3 regions of the Klebsiella sp. genome follow, and region 2 is predicted to be linked to each of the others. Evidence: predicted binding sites of a transcription regulator. Region 2 holds the regulator's gene; each other region holds the start of a gene.
What was found. Region 2 encodes PurR, which represses purine synthesis genes. Its sites were predicted from a motif close to CANGCAAACGTTTGCNTG; they were not measured.

Region 1 (6,153 bases), on a different contig from region 2:
ACTTCGCTACGCTGCTTAGCCGTCCTCATGCCGGGCGCTATGCCGACCTGTTGGGGCCGAAAAAAATCGTCGTTTTTGGTCTGTGCGGCTGCTTTCTGAGCGGGTTGTGCTACCTGTTGGCGGCGTTCAGCGACGGCTGGCCCATTGTTAGCCTGTCGCTGCTGTGCCTTGGGCGCATTATTCTGGGAATCGGACAAAGCTTTGCAGGCACAGGTTCGACGCTATGGGGCGTCGGTGTTGTCGGCTCGCTGCATATCGGTAGAGTGATTTCGTGGAACGGTATCGTGACCTACGGCGCAATGGCGATGGGCGCACCGCTTGGCGTGCTTTGCTATTCCCTTATCGGCCTGCACGGTTTGGCGTTCACTATTATGGCGGTGGCGCTGGTGGCGGTACTGTGCGCACTGCCGCGCGCAGCGGTGAAAGCGGGCAAGGGCAAAGCGATGTCGTTTCGCGCGGTGCTGGGGCGGGTCTGGCTCTACGGGATGGCGCTGGCCCTGGCTTCGGCCGGTTTTGGCGTTATCGCCACCTTTATCACCCTGTTTTATGACGCCAAAGGCTGGGATGGCGCGGCTTTCGCGTTAACGCTGTTTAGCTGCGCGTTTGTCGGCACTCGTCTGTTGTTCCCCAACGGAATCAACCGCCTTGGCGGGCTGAATGTGGCGATGATCTGCTTTGTGGTTGAGATTATTGGGCTGCTGCTGGTGGGACTGGCGGAGACGACGCTGATGGCGAAAATCGGGACCTTCCTGGCCGGGGCAGGTTTCTCATTGGTATTCCCGGCGCTTGGTGTGGTGGCGGTGAAGGCCGTGCCGCAGCAGAATCAGGGATCGGCGCTGGCAACCTATACGGTGTTTATGGATCTCTCATTGGGGATCACCGGTCCGCTTGCCGGATTATTGATGGCATGGGCGGGGATTTCTTCGATTTATCTGGCGGCGGCGGGGCTGGTGGCGGTAGCGTTGCTGTTGGGGTGGCGGTTAAAAAAACGGCCTCCGGTCGGTGAACCGGAGGCCGCAGCGTCAGGCCAGTAATTACTGAATGACGAGGGTGTTGATGATGTTTTCCGCTTCGGTCTGCGCCTGCTGCTGGTTATCCGCCGGTAGCGTAACCTGCAGGGTCAGCAGTTTGTCGTCAACCTTGCCGAGGAGTACGGAAGACCATGCGGTCTGACCCTTAGCAGAGATAATGCTGTCCAGCTGCTGCAGAGTGTGGCCTTTAATCTCAACGGATTTATTGGTCACGACCTGCAGCTGCGGATCGCGACTGCGCTGCTGCTCTTCCAGACGCTGCGCCATCACGGCCAGGTCTTCATTGGTGCTGTCGCCAACAATCACAATCACCGCTTTCTGGCCGGTGGCATCAGAGTAGACGTGCATATTGTTGGCCTGAGTGCCCAGCTTGCCGCTCTGGTCGGTCATACCAGCCGGTAGAGAGAAGCTCAGTTTGCCATCCAGCAGACTAATAGGTTGCCCGCTGGCGTTACTTTCCGCAGCAGCCCCGGCAGTCGGCGTTTTTGTGTCGCTGTTATCACAGGCCGCAAGCCCCATAACCAGCAGGCCAATACCGACATATTTAACCAAATTGCGCATTGACATCTTCCTTTCGATAAACGGCCATTAACGGCTCATCCCCGTATCTTATCACATCACTCTGTGAGTACTCTTAACCTGGCTGCAATGCCGATAAATCGGATTTATCTGCCAGCTTTTTCAGCAGCATATTCAATAACATGCCGTACATTGGCAGGAAGAAAACGATGCTAATCAGTACTTTGAAGCAATAATCGACGATGGCGATTTCTCCCCAGTGCGCCGCCATAAACGGGTCCGGGCTGCGCCAGAAGGCGATAAAGAAGAAGGCCAGGGTATCGCTGACGTTACCAAAGAGGGTCGATGCCGTTGGCGCCAGCCACCAGCGACGGTTTTGACGCAGGCGGTTAAAGACGTGGACGTCGAGGATTTGCCCCAGCGCGTAGGCCATAAAGCTGGCGGCGGCGATGCGAGCGACAAACAGGTTAAAGCTGGTTAAGGCGGCAAAACCTTGCCATTCACCCATATAGAACAGCGCAGAAACGCCATAGGAGATCACCAGCGCCGGGATCATGACCGCGAGGATAATGCGTCGCGCCAGCGGAGCGCCGAAAATCCGCACCGTAAGATCGGTGGCAAGGAAAATAAACGGAAAGCTGAACGCGCCCCAGGTGGTATGAAAACCAAAGATGGAGATCGGTAGCTGCACCAGATAGTTACTGGAAGTGATGACCAGCAGATGGAAAAGCGATAGCCAGATCAGCGCTTTTTTACGCTGTACGGTAGTAAACGGACTCATATTGTGACCTTTTTATGCCCGTCATACTTCAAGCTGCAGATGCGTTAACTTTCCTCGCTCATCCCAGTCACTTACTTAGGTAAGCTCCAGGGAATTCACTGCGTCGTCGCCTTTCTGCAACTCGAATTATTTAGGGCCAGAGAGTTGGGGTGAGGGAACCCAATAAAAACGGCTGCATGATACTGCGTTGGGTGCGTAATGCAATGGTTGTTTTTCGCGCAAACGTTAACCTGGCTTGCGTACTGATGAACTGGGGGTAAACTAGGGGCGTTTTGTTGATATGAGATGAAAATGAGCGAACTTTTCTCCAGCCCTGACCATACTCTTGATGCGCAGGGGCTTCGTTGCCCGGAACCGGTGATGATGGTGCGTAAGACCGTGCGTACGATGCCGGTGGGCGAGACGCTGCTGATTGTCGCCGACGATCCGGCAACCACCCGCGATATCCCCGGTTTTTGCCGCTTTATGGAACACGAGCTGCTGGCGCAGGAAACCGAGGCGCTGCCGTACCGTTATCTGATTCGTAAAAGCCACTGATCTGCTTCAGGTTTCCCCGGAGGCGGTGCTGCGCAGCTGTCCGGGCTACAAAAACCAGCCAGTAGCCCGGGCAAGGCGCTCTGCGCCGCCCCCGGGGTGGATACTACTTCTTACGCAACAACCGCAATGCGTTGGCGGTGACCAGCACCGTCGCTCCGGTATCCGCCAACACCGCCAGCCACAGGCCGGTCAGGCCGAGCAGGGTGGTGACGAGGAAGATCCCCTTCAGACCCAGTGCGATGGCGATGTTCTGCCGAATATTGGCGTGGGTGGCGCGGGCCAGCGAAATCATCTGCGCCAGCCCGGTTAAGCGGTTATGGGTTAACGCTGCGTCGGCGGTCTCCAGGGCGACGTCGGTGCCGCTACCCATAGCGATACCAATGGTCGCTGCTTTCATTGCCGGAGCATCGTTGATCCCGTCGCCGACCATCGCCAGCGGTGCTTGTGCATTAAGCGCCATCACCGCCTGCACTTTATCCGCGGGCAGCAGCCCGGCGCGGAACTCCAGCCCTAATTGACTGGCTATGGCCGCCGCCGCGCGCGGGTTATCACCGGTCAGTATGATTCCCTGAACGCCTAACTGATGGAGTTCATCCACTGCCTGACGGGCATCGTCGCGCAACGTATCGCGCAGCGCCAGAATCCCCAGCAATACCTCATCGCGCATCACCAGCACCACCGTTTGCCCGGCGCTTTCCAGTTGCTGAATACGTTCCTCATACTGCGGGTTGCTATTTTTGCTGGCGGCGCAAATCAGCACCTGACGACCGTTGACTTGAGCCTCAATGCCGGAACCAGCCAACGCGCGCTGGGCGTGCGCTGCTGGAATGACGAGCTGGCGTTGTTCTGCCTCACGCACGACGGCCTGGGCTAACGGGTGGCTGGAACCTTGTTCCACGGAAGCTGCCAGCGCCAGCAGATCGTTTTCGGCGATGTCCACAGTGGCGATAACGGCGGTCACGCGCGGCTGGCCAATAGTCAGGGTACCTGTTTTATCGAATGCGACCTGGCGTACGCGGCCTAATTGCTCCAGTGCCGCGCCGCCCTTAATCAGCGCGCCGCGACGCGCCGCTACCGCCAGCCCGGAGGTAATCGCCGCCGGGGTGGAGATGACCAGCGCGCAAGGGCAGCCAATCAGCAGCAGCGTTAAGCCTTTATAGATCCACGGCAGCCAGGCACCGGCAAACAGCAGCGGTGGCACAATGGCGACCAGCAGGGCGACGACCATAATCGCTGGAGTATAAATACGGCTAAAGCGATCGATAAAACGCTCAATCGGCGCGCGGCGCTCCTCCGCTTCTTCAATGAGCTTAAGAATACGGTCGATGGCGCTATCGCCCGGCTCTGAGATAACCGTTAGCTGGACCAGACGATCGACGCTGGTTGCGCCCGCCGCCACCCGTTCACCGACATTACGTTCTACCGGTACGGACTCACCGGTTAAGGCGCTCTCATCAAAGCTGGCGAAAGGAGACAGCAACTGACCATCAGCAGGCAGACGGCCCCCAGCGGCGACTTCAATAATGTCGCCGGGGCGCAGATCGCGCTGGGCGACGGTTTCACGGACGCCATCGCGAACGCGGATTGCCGTGTCGGGTTTCAGCGCCATCAATGCGCTAACCCCCTGACGCGCGCGACTGGCGGCCCAGCCTTCAAGACGTTCGCCAATCAAGAACAGCAGCAGCACCATTGCCGCTTCGGCGGTCGCACCGATAAACAGCGCGCCGATGGCCGCGACGCTCATCAGGGTTTCAATGGCGAACCAGCTTCCGCTTTTGATCAGGCGAAGGGCTTGACGGGCGACGGGCCACAGGCCAACAAGAGTGGTGGCTACGAATGCCATTTCGCCAAAGGGATGGTTGAACTGCTCGAGTCCCCAGCTTAGTGCCATCATCACCACCAGAGTGATAAGCGGCAGATTTTCGCGCAGCCACGAAGTCTGTTCCTCTTGCTGCGGAGCGCTTTCATCACGCAGTTTGTATCCTGCGGCGCGAACGGCGCTTTCGACCTGCGGGCGGACATCGCCATCAGCGTTAACCAGCAGTTTTTCGGTGGCAAACAGCACCTGAACCTGGCTGACACCCGGCACCTGGCGAACGGCGGTTTCGACCTTGCGAGCGCAGGCTGCGCAATCCATACCTTCGACCAGCCAGCTATAGCGTGCGTGATTCAACGCTTCGTTTTCAGCGGCGGTTTCGGTGCTGCAGGCGTGGTCCGAGCAGCAGCTTTCCGACGGCTGTTCGGCTGGGGTAAATTTTAATGATGAGAAGTGTGGGACTTTTTTATCCTGCGATTCTGGAGCCGACATAGGACCCTCCGGGTAATGATAATTTTCTCATTACCCGAATGATACACTCTGGAGTCGACTCCAGAGTCAAGCGCTTAATTACAAATAAAGTGCGCGGACGATCAGGAAGTGCCCGGCGAAGTAAAACGCGGAGGAGATGGCGTTATCGGCACGGAAACGACGGCGATAATGGCTGATAAGCCAGACGGCGTTACCCAGCAACAGGAATGCCGCACCAACGAAACCGGACAGCGCGGTATCGGTCGGGCGGGCGAACCACAGCTCACCGGCCAGCCAGACCATCACCAGCGTCATGCCGATAAAGGTAAACACCGGCATTCGCATCTCTTCCAGTCGGGTCCAGATAATCGCCAATAGCAGAGCGCCAAGGATCAGCAATATTAGCGGCAGTGGCCAGAAGAACGACAGCGTTAGCTGACTGGCAAACCAAATGGTGTAGAGCAGATGCGAGAGAAAGAACGCTCCCACGGCGTACATTACCCGCTGGCGAGGCAACAATGTGAGCGCATCACCAACCAGCGAGGCGCAAAGACCGGCCAGCACCAGATAGCTGATGGCGTTGAACATCGGCGCTTGCCAGGCCAGTAACAGAAGCAGGATCAATGTGACGGGCTTAAACACCCAACGACGCCAGGCGGGTCCACGATAAGATGCATCGACGTAAAGCCATGCGGAGAAACAGACAGCAATAAATGACCAAAGCATAGTAAGTCCCTGTATCTGTTATCATTAAGTAAGTGATTGTACTTACGGTACTGAATCTCAGTGTAGTGGTTTGCAGCGGAAGATGACAATGTTAATCAAGCCGCTGTACTCTTATTCTTGATAATTCCTGGGGGCAAGGTGAATGAGTAAAGTTCCGCTTTTTTTTATGGTTGCCGTTGCCATCATTGTGGTTGCCGCGTCGTATCGTTATGTGCAGCAGCGTCGGGAAAAGATGGAGAACGATGCCGCGCCGCTGTTACAAAAGCGGGTGG
Region 2 (6,153 bases):
CCATAGACGAAAAACCCAATTTTCGTACCCATGTAGTGGAGTTGCCTGAGCATATGCTTGCGGGGCTCGAAACCGGGGCGTCAGTGGCGCACAATGGCTGTTGTTTGACCGTCACCGAGATTAACGGCCCTCGGGTGAGTTTTGACCTGATGAAAGAGACGCTGCGTATAACCAACCTGGGCGCGATCCGTGAAGGCGATTGTGTGAACGTTGAGCGGGCGGCAAAATTCAGCGATGAAATTGGCGGCCACCTGATGTCCGGTCATATTATGACTACTGCGGAAGTGGTGAAAATTCTAACCTCGGAAAATAATCGTCAGATTTGGTTTAAGGTTCAGGACCCTACGCTGATGAAATATATCCTCTATAAAGGATATATCGGTGTTGATGGGATTAGCCTCACCGTGGGGGAAGTGACGCCAACACGCTTTTGCGTTCATTTAATTCCCGAGACGCTGCAACGTACAACGCTTGGCGCGAAAAAACTGGGCGATCGGGTCAATATTGAAATTGATCCGCAGACTCAGGCGGTCATTGATACCGTTGAGCGCGTGTTGGCAGCAAAAGACGCCGCGCTGAAAGCGGCGGCAGAGTAATTTATTCGACAGCCCGGTTGACGTGGCCGGGCTGTCGTTTTAGATCATTGAAATCAAATTTTTACTGCCGTCGCGGTGAGTAAAAAAGAAATCCCTGCGCCAGCGGCGCAGGAGGGACAGCGATTAGCGAGCCACGCGCAGGCCGTGTTCGACACCGCGAGAAAAAACCACCTGCCAAAGCTGAATATCGCGGGCGCGAAAAGCACCAGCACAGGCATTCAGGTAATAGCTAAACATACGTTTGAATCTTTCCGAATAGTTGTCAGCGATTTCCGGCCAGCTATTGAGGAAACGCTCATACCATGCCATTAGCGTGGTGTCATAATCGGCACCGAAATTATGCCAATCTTCCATCACGAAATGCGTTTCACTGGCCTGTGCGATGTGGCGTACCGACGGCAGACAACCGTTGGGGAAGATATATTTATTAATCCACGGGTCGACGCTATGGTCGGTTTTTTTCGAGCCGATTGTGTGCAGCAGGAAACGACCGTCAGCTTTTAAATTACGATCCACCACGTCAAAATAGGTGTCGTAATTTTTAGGCCCGACATGTTCAAACATACCAACGGAAACAATGCGGTCAAAACTATCATGCAAATCGCGATAGTCCTGGAGCAGAATTGTTACGTCCAGCCCTTCACAACGCTGCTGGGCCATCTTTTGCTGTTCGGCTGAAATAGTGACACCAACAACGCTGACCTGGTAGTTTTTAGCCATATAGTAAGCCAGACCACCCCAGCCGCAGCCAATATCCAGCACCCGCATTCCGGGTTCAAGCTGCAGCTTTTGGCAGATCAGATCTAATTTTGCCTGCTGTGCATCTTCCAGATTCTGCGCATCTTTCCAGTATCCGCAGGAATATTGCATAAAAGGGTCGAGCATGCGGCTGAAAAGATCGTTACCTAAGTCGTAATGTTCTTTGCCGACTATCCAGGACCTTTTTTTACTTTGCAGATTGAATAAGCGAGCGCTCGCGATGCGGAGGGTATCTTTAAAATGGTGGGGAAGTTGACTTTCCAGCCCGGCACGTAAGACTTTATGGAAAAATAAATCCAGCCGCTCACAATCCCACCAGCCGTCCATATAGCTCTCTCCCAATCCCAGCGACCCTTCTTGTAAAACGCGCTTAAAAAAGAGGGGGTTTTTAATCCGCAGATCGGAGGGGGCAGGACCGTTAATTTCGATGCCCGCACGGCCTAATAATTCAGCGACAATCCGGTACCAATCATCATTTGGTACGCTTACTTCTTCTATACACGATGAACTCATAGCTTCTCCATCACGCCCAAGTGATCAGAACCTTAAAACAGCGTAGACGCTTTTCTGGCTTTGTGAGAAATCTCACGGACAATCCGTGAGGCTGCTATCCGACGTAGAACAGAGGAAGGGAGATAACCCTTGCCGAAAGGCCTTCCATGGAGAAACGGGACGCATCCTGCTCCCGTTAAATCAATTAATCTTTCTATTTATGTGATGCCGGATCCAGTATAGGCCGCTAAAAACAGGCTTTCAATAAAAATATGTTAGCAAGCTAATTACTGGACCTTAACACTATCTGAAGATTACCTTAAGCATGTGACGATTCTGTTGCCAGCGCAGTGGCCTTGTACTGCATACGGTAACCGATACCGGCCAGTACAATGGAGATAAGCATCACGCTGGTGGTGGTTTGCAGCGGTGTTGCTATCAGCGTAGAAACCAGCAGACTGGCGATAAAGCAAAGACCCAACTGTAAGGTATTTTGCAAAGCTGCGGCGCGACCGGTCGCCTGCGGGAACGGCTTCAGCGCCTGAGCAACGACGATAGGATAAATACCGCCATTTACCACCGCCATTGCGCAGAACGGAATCATTAATCCGACAAGCGTGGCATTAGCCTGTAAACCTACCAGCCAGGTAGCGGCAACGCTGATGGAGAAAATCACCAGCAGCCACGGCAGGATCTGCTGCCCTGACCATTTTTGTAAAGCCGCACGGCAGCCGTAACCGCCAACCAGAAACGCAATAGTTTGCGGAACGTAGCTCAGGCCGATAACGGTCGGGCTGTAGCCCATCTCGTGAAGAATAAATGGCGAGCCGGTCAACCATGCGAAAAAGCTGGCGGAGCAGGCGGCATAAATCAGCACGTTGCCGCTGTATTCGCGCGAGCGTAGTAGGGCAAGGAAAGTCAGCTTCTGCTGGGTGCCGACAACCGTCTTTTTCGCCGCTTTCAGACGCAGGGCAGGCAGCATGAGTAACAGGGTTATCGCGAACAGAACGGCGAAAATAGCCTGCCATTCGAAATGAACCAGCAGCCAGCTGCCGAGCAGCGGCGCCAGTGCTGGAGACAAGCCCACCAGCGGCATAATGGCGGCAAAAATACGGTTTGTGCGATGGGCTGGGTAGTAATCGGTCACCATCGCTTGCCAGGTCACGGCGGCGGCGCAAACGCCAATCGCCTGAATGAAGCGCAGCGCCAGCATCAGTGTGGCATCTTGCACCCAAAGCATCCCCAGACAGCCGATAGCGAAAATGACCAGGCCGCTTAGCAGTACCGGCTTGCGTCCGTAACGGTCGGAGAGCGGCCCCCAAAAAAGCTGTCCAATGGCAAAGCCTGCCAGGAACAAGCTCAGGCTGGCGCTGACTGAAGCCGCTGAAGTGTTGAGATCTTGTTGGATCGCGGCGAAAGCCGGCAGATACATATCGGTGGCCAGAAAGCCGAGCACGCTGAGCCCGGCCAGCCAAACTAAAAATCCTTTCCCAGGTTGTTGCAATTGTTGCATAAAATTCTCTTGTTATTGATGCAGGTACGGTGCGGCAGAGTGTAGGGAGTGCATTCGGGCTTGTGAAACGCTAATATTTGTCAGGTGGATTCAAAAATTTTGTAGGCAGAATATGTGGTCAGAATACTCACTTGAGGTGGTTGATGCTGTCGCGCGTAACGGCAGTTTTAGCGCAGCGGCGCAGGAGCTACACCGCGTACCTTCAGCGGTGAGTTATACCGTGCGTCAGTTGGAAGAGTGGCTGGCGGTTCCGCTCTTTGAACGCCGTCACCGCGATGTCGAATTAACCCCGGCCGGGGTCTGGTTTTTGCAGGAAGGGCGCTCTGTTATCAAAAAAATGCAGATCACTCGTCAGCAATGCCAGCAGATAGCCAACGGTTGGCGCGGGCAGCTATCCATTGCTGTCGATGACATCGTCAAACCGGCGCGCATGCGGCAAATGATCGTTGATTTCTATCGTCATTTTGATGACGTTGAACTGATTGTCTTTCAGGAGGTATTCAACGGTGTCTGGGATGCGTTAGCTGATGGCCGCGTGGAATTAGCTATCGGTGCGACGCGCTCAATTCCCGTCGGCGGGCGCTATGCGTTTCGCGATATGGGGATGCTGAGTTGGGATTGCGTGGTGGCCAGCGATCATCCGTTGGCGAAAATGGACGGCCCGCTAAGCGACGATGTGTTACGCAACTGGCCGTCGCTAGTACGGGAAGATACTTCGCGCTCGCTACCGAAACGCACGACATGGCTGCTGGATAATCAGAAGAGGGTGGTGGTGCCAGACTGGGACGCTTCCGCGACCTGCCTCAGCGCAGGGTTGTGTGTTGGCATGGTGCCAAAGCATTTTGCACAGCAGCGAATTGATAGCGGAGAATGGACGGCTCTGGCGCTGGAAAACCCATTCCCTGATGCGGCCTGCTGCCTGACGTGGCAACAAAGCGACGCTTCACCGGCGCTGATGTGGCTGCTGGATTACCTTGGCGACAGTGAAACGCTGAACAGGGAGTGGCTGCGGGCGCCGGAATAGCCGGCCCCGCGAGGAGAATTAACGGCGATAATCGACAAACGGGCCGTCGGCCACGGATCGACGTTCGACCAGGCGCGGATGTACTTCAATAGACTGGGAAATTTCGCGCTTGTTGACGATGCGGTCCAGCAGCATATTGAAGGCCGCTTCGCCCAGAGAATCTTTTGGCTGATGGATGGTGGTCAGCGCCGGGCTGAAGTAGCGGGCGTTGCGCACATTGTCATAACCGATCAGCGAAATATCCTGCGGCACGCGCAGACCCATTTCATCAGCCGCACAGATAGCGCCCATCGCCATGATATCCCCGCCGCAGAAAATCGCCGTCGGGCGATGGTGCTGGCTGAGGATTTGCTGCATCGCGCGGTAGCCGGATTCCGGCTCGAAATCACCTTGCACTACCCAGTTTTCAGGAACGTTGATCTGCGCTTCTTCCATCGCTTTCATAAAGCCGGCCAGGCGGCCGGCACCGGTGTTCCGCTCAAGCGGGCCGGGGATCACGCCAATTTCGCGATGACCGCGTTCCACCAGATAGCGCCCGGCAATATAACCCCCTTCGAAGGCGTTATCGATAACCGAGTCGGTAAAGTCGGCTTTTGCTTCACCCCAGTCCATCACGACCATCGGAATATGGCGATACTCTTCCAGCATGCTCAATACCGACTCAGGATACTCAGAACACATCACCAGCAGGCCGTCCACGCGCTTCTGCGCCATCATTGACAGGTAGGCGCGCTGTTTCTCCGGATCGTTCCATGCGTTGCCGAGAATCAGGGTATAGCCCTTCTGGAAGCAACTTTTCTCAACGGATTCGATAATTTCGGCAAAATAGGCCGCTTCACTGCTGGTCGCCAGCAATCCGATAGACTTAGTGTGATTAACCTTCAGGCTGCGAGCAACGGCGCTGGGGGAGTAGTGCAGTTCTTTAATCGCAGCCCACACAGCGTTGCGCGTCTCTTCCGCAACGAAACGCGTTTTGTTAATTACATGTGATACTGTTGTAGTGGAAACGTTTGCGCGCTTCGCTACATCTTTAATAGTTGCCATTACTTCTCACTCCAGACCTTGACCTGATCGTCCGTTTATCGGTACGTAAACGTTTGCCTGTACACACCCTGATGCCAAAATTAATCATTACATCACGTCGGGAAAACGACACAGAACGACAGGAAGGGGTCAATGGCCGATACGCTTTCAAATTAGCGTGGGATTTTGTCCGATCTTGGGGCAAAGGGGAAGAGCAAAAATGTGCATCCCTCTAAATCTCGGAAGATATTTGCGCTAATCTATGTAAAAATGAGCAAGCTCACTTTTCATGTGGGGATAATCAAGGGGAAAAATTGATGGATACAGATTTAAAGTTTTCGCTGACAACGACGATTATTGTTCTGGGTTTGATTGTCGCCGCAGGGCTGACCGCCATACTGCACTAATTCCAATATGAGGGAGGCATCGTTCTCCCTTTTCTTTTTCCGCCATTATTATCAATTTCGCAAAAATATTTTGCCATTTCGTTTACTTTTGTTTTTCTGTGATTGATGTCATGCTTTTGGCTTCTGATGAGATGCCGTCGCTGAAGACGGCCCGATGGAGTCATTGAATGAAAATCAACTTTCCCCTGCTCGCTCTGGCGATCGGTGCCTTCGGTATCGGTACTACCGAGTTCTCCCCAATGGGGCTATTACCGGTTATCGCCAAAGGCGTGGATGTCTCTATTCCGGCTGCGGGAATGCTTATTAGTGCCTATGCCATTGGGGTGATGGTTGGCGCGC
Region 3 (6,153 bases), on a different contig from region 2:
ACGGGCTATCTGGTGCCCGGGGTGAAGCTGAAAGCGGCTTTCGTACCGTGCGCACTCAGGCGATGCCGGTATTTAATCGCGTGATGGAAGATACCGGCGACACCAATCTGGCGTTATTACAGACCTTGCTGCATCTGATGGCGTGGAATGACGATACCAACCTGGTTTCACGCGGCGGGCTGGAAGGGCTCAACTTTGTTCAGCAGCAGGCGCAAAAGTTGCTGTGGGAAGGTGGGGTACTGGCCGACGGCGGGCTGGAAGCGCTGCGTCAGCTGGATGATGAGCTGATTGTTCGCCATCTTAGCCCTGGCGGCAGTGCCGATCTGCTGGCGGTGACCTGGTTCCTGTATGGCTTTCCTCCAGGAGAGCTGTTCCTGCATTAATTGCTCGGTTTTTCATCGATAGCTGACCCCGGATTGACCTGCAAATGGCCGAACCGGGGTTCCAGCCCCCATTTGTTCATCCCTTCTCACTGCCCTTTGGCCGATTCCCGGCACAATCGTATAGTTTTTACTGATATCGGCGGCAGTTTGTCATAAATTTCTAATTATCGGTGTTTTTGAGTAGCGGCTCATCGATGGGCTGGTTACTCTGAAAACAATTTACGTAGTGTTAACAAAAGAGAATAGCTATGCATGATGCAAAAATCCGCGTGGCCATCGCGGGCGCGGGCGGCCGGATGGGACGCCAGTTAATCCAGGCGGTACAGCAAATGGACGGCGCGGCGCTTGGCGCGGCGCTGGAACGTGAAGGCTCCTCACTACTTGGCAGCGATGCGGGCGAGCTGGCGGGCGTGGGTAAGTCGGGCGTTGTGGTGCAAAGCAGCCTTGAGGCGGTAAAAGATGATTTCGACGTGTTCATCGATTTTACCCGCCCGGAAGGCACGCTGAACCACCTCGCTTTTTGCCGTCAACACGGTAAAGGGATGGTGATCGGCACCACCGGCTTTGATGATGCCGGGAAGCAGGCGATTCGTGATGCTTCGCAGGAAATCGCCATTGTGTTTGCTGCCAACTTTAGCGTCGGCGTCAACGTGATGTTAAAGCTGCTGGAGAAGGCGGCGAAGGTGATGGGCGACTACACCGATATCGAAATTATCGAAGCGCATCATCGTCACAAAGTCGATGCTCCATCAGGTACGGCGCTGGCAATGGGCGAGGCGATTGCTGGTGCTCTGGATAAAGATCTGAAGGACTGTGCGGTCTACAGTCGCGAAGGCTACACCGGTGAACGCGAGCCGGGCACGATCGGTTTTGCCACTGTACGCGCTGGAGATATCGTCGGTGAGCATACGGCGATGTTTGCCGATATCGGCGAACGTATCGAAATCAGCCATAAGGCCTCCAGCCGTATGACTTTTGCAAATGGTGCAGTTCGCTCTGCATTATGGTTGAAAGGTAAAGAAAACGGTCTTTTTGATATGCGTGATGTGCTTGAACTGAACTCTTTATAACGATTATTACCCATCGTGATGTGGTTATTGCATTCAATATGTAATTGATTGCAAAGGGCAATATTTTATTGCCCTTTTTATTTTTCCAGTATTTTTATATTTTTATCATCAAAGCTTCAAAATATTATGTTATCTCCGTGTTTCTTGTTGTTTTATTGTAAATTTTGACCATCTGGTCTACTTTTTTGTTCTCCCTTCAATAATTTTACAATAATCCGGCCCCGCAAGCGTTTTCCCAGGCGAGTTAGTTGATCTTTTTGCCCATTAAGACAGGTATTACTGAATAGTCTCCTGAAATGAGATTAAAAATATCCGCTTTAAGTTGACTTTTACCCGCCATCTCTCCAGAATGCCGCCGTTTGCCAAAATTCTGCGGGCAACAGATTTGCATTGATTCAGATCTGCATTATGAATTAATATGCAAATAAAGTGAGTGGATATTCTCTGGAGGGTGTTTTGATTAAGTCAGCGCTATTGGTTCTGGAAGACGGAACCCAGTTTCACGGTCGGGCCATTGGGGCTACCGGCACGGCGGTTGGGGAAGTCGTTTTCAATACTTCAATGACCGGTTATCAAGAAATCCTCACTGATCCTTCCTATTCCCGCCAAATCGTCACTCTGACTTATCCCCATATCGGCAACGTCGGCACTAACGCCGCCGATGAAGAATCTTCTCAGGTACATGCGCAGGGCCTGGTCATTCGCGACCTGCCGCTGATTGCCAGCAACTTCCGCAATACTGAAGACCTCTCTTCTTATCTGAAGCGCCATAACATCGTGGCGATCGCCGATATCGATACCCGTAAGCTGACCCGTCTGCTGCGTGAGAAAGGTGCGCAGAACGGCTGCATTATTGCGGGCGATAGCCCGGATGCGCAGCTGGCGCTGGAAAAAGCGAAAGCGTTCCCGGGCCTGAACGGGATGGATCTGGCGAAGGAAGTGACTACCGCAGAAACCTACAGCTGGACGCAAGGTAGCTGGACTCTGGCGGGTGACCTGCCGGAAGCCAAAGCAGAAAGCGACCTGCCGTTCCACGTTGTGGCCTATGATTTTGGCGCTAAGCGCAACATTCTGCGCATGCTGGTCGACCGAGGCTGCCGTCTGACGGTAGTGCCGGCGAAGACCTCCGCTGAAGAGGTGCTGAAGATGAATCCGGACGGCATCTTCCTGTCTAACGGCCCCGGCGACCCGGCTCCGTGCGACTACGCCATCGAAGCAATAGAGAAGTTCCTCGAAACCGAGATTCCGGTATTCGGCATCTGCCTCGGCCATCAGCTGCTGGCGCTGGCGAGCGGAGCGAAGACCATCAAGATGAAGTTTGGTCACCATGGTGGTAACCACCCGGTTAAGGATATCGATAACAACGTGGTGATGATTACCGCGCAGAACCACGGTTTTGCGGTGGATGAAGCCTCGATGCCTGCTAACCTGCGCGTGACCCACAAGTCGCTGTTCGACGGCACCCTGCAGGGGATTCATCGTACCGACAAACCGGCATTCAGCTTCCAGGGACACCCGGAGGCGAGCCCGGGCCCGCACGATGCCGCGCCGCTGTTCGACCACTTTATCGAATTGATTAAGCACTACCGTTCTTCAGCAAAATAATCAGGAGCAAACAAAATGCCAAAACGTACAGATATAAAAAGCATCCTGATTCTTGGCGCTGGTCCGATCGTTATCGGCCAGGCTTGTGAATTTGACTACTCCGGCGCGCAGGCGTGTAAAGCGCTGCGCGAAGAGGGTTATCGCGTCATTCTGGTGAACTCCAACCCGGCGACCATCATGACTGACCCGGAAATGGCCGATGCGACTTATATCGAGCCGATTCATTGGGAAGTGGTACGCAAAATCATCGAAAAAGAGCGTCCGGATGCGGTTCTGCCGACCATGGGCGGCCAGACCGCGCTGAACTGCGCGCTGGAGCTGGAGCGTCAGGGCGTGCTGGAAGAGTTCGGCGTGACCATGATTGGTGCTACCGCCGACGCGATTGATAAAGCAGAAGACCGTCGCCGTTTCGACGTCGCGATGAAGAAAATCGGCCTCGACACCGCGCGTTCCGGTATCGCGCACACCATGGAAGAAGCGCTGGCGGTTGCCGCTGACGTTGGCTTCCCATGCATCATCCGCCCGAGCTTCACCATGGGCGGCACCGGTGGTGGTATCGCCTACAACCGCGAAGAGTTTGAAGAAATTTGCGAGCGCGGGCTGGATCTCTCGCCGACCAACGAGCTGCTGATTGATGAATCGCTGATCGGCTGGAAAGAGTACGAGATGGAAGTGGTGCGTGATAAAAACGACAACTGCATCATCGTCTGCTCTATCGAAAACTTCGATGCGATGGGCATCCATACCGGCGACTCCATCACCGTAGCTCCAGCGCAGACCTTAACCGATAAAGAGTACCAAATCATGCGTAACGCCTCGATGGCGGTGCTGCGTGAAATCGGCGTAGAAACCGGCGGATCTAACGTTCAGTTCTCGGTGAACCCGAAAGATGGCCGCCTGATCGTTATCGAAATGAACCCGCGCGTCTCCCGCTCTTCGGCGCTGGCCTCGAAAGCCACCGGCTTCCCGATTGCCAAAGTGGCGGCAAAGCTGGCGGTGGGTTATACCCTCGACGAGCTGATGAACGACATCACCGGCGGCCGTACTCCGGCGTCGTTTGAGCCGTCCATCGACTACGTTGTGACGAAAATTCCACGCTTCAACTTCGAGAAATTCGTTGGCGCTAACGACCGTCTGACCACGCAGATGAAATCTGTCGGTGAAGTCATGGCGATTGGCCGTACCCAGCAGGAGTCCCTGCAGAAAGCGCTGCGCGGTCTGGAAGTGGGCGCGACCGGTTTCGACCCGAAAGTGAGCCTGGATGACCCTGAAGCGCTGACCAAGATTCGCCGTGAGCTGAAAGATGCTGGTGCCGAGCGTATCTGGTATATCGCTGACGCCTTCCGCGCCGGTCTGTCCGTTGATGGCGTGTTCAACCTGACCAATATCGACCGCTGGTTCCTGGTACAGATTGAAGAGCTGGTGCGTCTGGAAGAGAAAGTGGCTGAAGTCGGTATTACCGGTCTCGACGCCGACTTCCTGCGTCAGCTCAAGCGCAAAGGCTTTGCCGATGCGCGTCTGGCGAAACTGGCGGGCGTGCGCGAAGCGGAAATCCGCAAGCTGCGCGACCAGTATGACCTGCACCCGGTTTACAAGCGCGTGGATACCTGCGCGGCGGAATTCGCCACCGACACCGCCTACATGTACTCCACCTATGAAGATGAGTGCGAAGCGAACCCGTCCGCTGACCGTGACAAAATCATGGTTCTCGGCGGCGGCCCGAACCGCATCGGTCAGGGCATTGAATTCGACTACTGCTGTGTACACGCCTCGCTGGCGCTGCGCGAAGACGGTTACGAGACCATTATGGTCAACTGTAACCCGGAAACCGTCTCCACTGACTACGACACCTCCGACCGCCTGTACTTTGAGCCGGTGACGCTGGAAGACGTGCTGGAAATCGTGCGCATCGAGAAGCCGAAAGGCGTTATCGTGCAGTACGGCGGCCAGACTCCGCTGAAGCTGGCGCGCGCGCTGGAAGCCGCAGGCGTACCGATTATCGGCACCAGCCCGGATGCGATTGACCGTGCAGAAGACCGCGAGCGTTTCCAACAGGCGGTTGACCGTCTGAAGCTGAAGCAACCGGCAAACGCCACCGTGACCGCCATCGAAATGGCTGTCGAAAAAGCGAAAGAGATTGGCTACCCGCTGGTGGTGCGTCCGTCCTACGTTCTCGGTGGGCGGGCGATGGAAATCGTTTACGATGAAATCGACCTGCGCCGTTACTTCCAGACCGCTGTCAGCGTTTCTAACGATGCGCCGGTGCTGCTGGACCGCTTCCTTGACGATGCGGTTGAAGTTGACGTCGACGCTATCTGCGACGGCGAAATGGTGCTGATTGGCGGCATCATGGAGCATATCGAGCAGGCGGGCGTGCACTCCGGCGACTCTGCGTGTTCACTGCCTGCCTACACCCTGAGCCAGGAAATTCAGGATGTGATGCGCGAGCAGGTGCAGAAGCTGGCCTTTGAGCTGCAGGTTCGCGGCCTGATGAACGTGCAGTTTGCGGTCAAAAACAACGAAGTCTACCTGATTGAAGTCAACCCGCGTGCAGCGCGTACCGTCCCGTTCGTGTCGAAAGCCACCGGCGTACCGCTGGCGAAAGTCGCGGCGCGCGTGATGGCGGGCAGAACTCTGGCTCAACAGGGCGTCACTAAAGAGATCATCCCGCCGTACTATTCGGTGAAAGAGGTGGTGCTGCCGTTTAACAAATTCCCGGGCGTTGACCCGCTGTTAGGGCCAGAGATGCGCTCTACCGGCGAGGTGATGGGCGTCGGCCGCACCTTCGCGGAGGCGTTTGCTAAGGCGCAACTGGGCAGCAACTCAACGATGAAGAAACAGGGCCGCGCGCTGCTCTCCGTTCGCGAAGGCGACAAAGAGCGCGTGGTGGACCTGGCCGCTAAGCTGCTGAAGTTTGGCTTCGAGCTGGATGCGACTCACGGCACCGCGATTGTGCTGGGTGAAGCGGGTATCAACCCACGTCTGGTGAACAAGGTGCATGAAGGTCGTCCGCACATTCAGGACCGCATCAAGAATGGCGAATATACCTACATCATCAATACCACCGCAGGTCGTCAGGCGATTGAAGACTCCAA

Region 1: tusA (sulfurtransferase TusA) is a predicted target of PurR. The motif match lies at 2,547-2,564, and genes of this name have one in related genera.
Region 3: carA (glutamine-hydrolyzing carbamoyl-phosphate synthase small subunit) is a predicted target of PurR. The motif match lies at 1,674-1,691, and genes of this name have one in related genera.

What each region holds. Positions count from the first base shown of each region.
Region 1 is NZ_JAPUEW010000079.1:131,169-137,321, reverse strand. It holds gene QVF11_RS23885 (MFS transporter) at 1-1,034, shown strand, start outside; gene QVF11_RS23880 (DcrB family lipoprotein) at 1,035-1,592, opposite strand; gene QVF11_RS23875 (7-cyano-7-deazaguanine/7-aminomethyl-7-deazaguanine transporter) at 1,666-2,331, opposite strand; gene tusA (sulfurtransferase TusA) at 2,623-2,868, shown strand; gene zntA (Zn(II)/Cd(II)/Pb(II) translocating P-type ATPase ZntA) at 2,972-5,176, opposite strand; gene QVF11_RS23860 (lysoplasmalogenase) at 5,255-5,881, opposite strand; gene QVF11_RS23855 (DUF2500 domain-containing protein) at 6,024-6,153, shown strand, end outside.
Region 2 is NZ_JAPUEW010000042.1:96,297-102,449, forward strand. It holds gene QVF11_RS12405 (riboflavin synthase subunit alpha) at 1-596, shown strand, start outside; gene cfa (cyclopropane fatty acyl phospholipid synthase) at 720-1,868, opposite strand; gene punC (purine nucleoside transporter PunC) at 2,167-3,351, opposite strand; gene punR (DNA-binding transcriptional activator PunR) at 3,473-4,384, shown strand; gene purR (HTH-type transcriptional repressor PurR) at 4,403-5,428, opposite strand; gene cydH (cytochrome bd-I oxidase subunit CydH) at 5,725-5,814, shown strand; gene QVF11_RS12435 (MFS transporter) at 5,982-6,153, shown strand, end outside.
Region 3 is NZ_JAPUEW010000011.1:101,767-107,919, reverse strand. It holds gene citG (triphosphoribosyl-dephospho-CoA synthase CitG) at 1-383, shown strand, start outside; gene dapB (4-hydroxy-tetrahydrodipicolinate reductase) at 632-1,453, shown strand; gene carA (glutamine-hydrolyzing carbamoyl-phosphate synthase small subunit) at 1,910-3,058, shown strand; gene carB (carbamoyl-phosphate synthase large subunit) at 3,074-6,153, shown strand, end outside.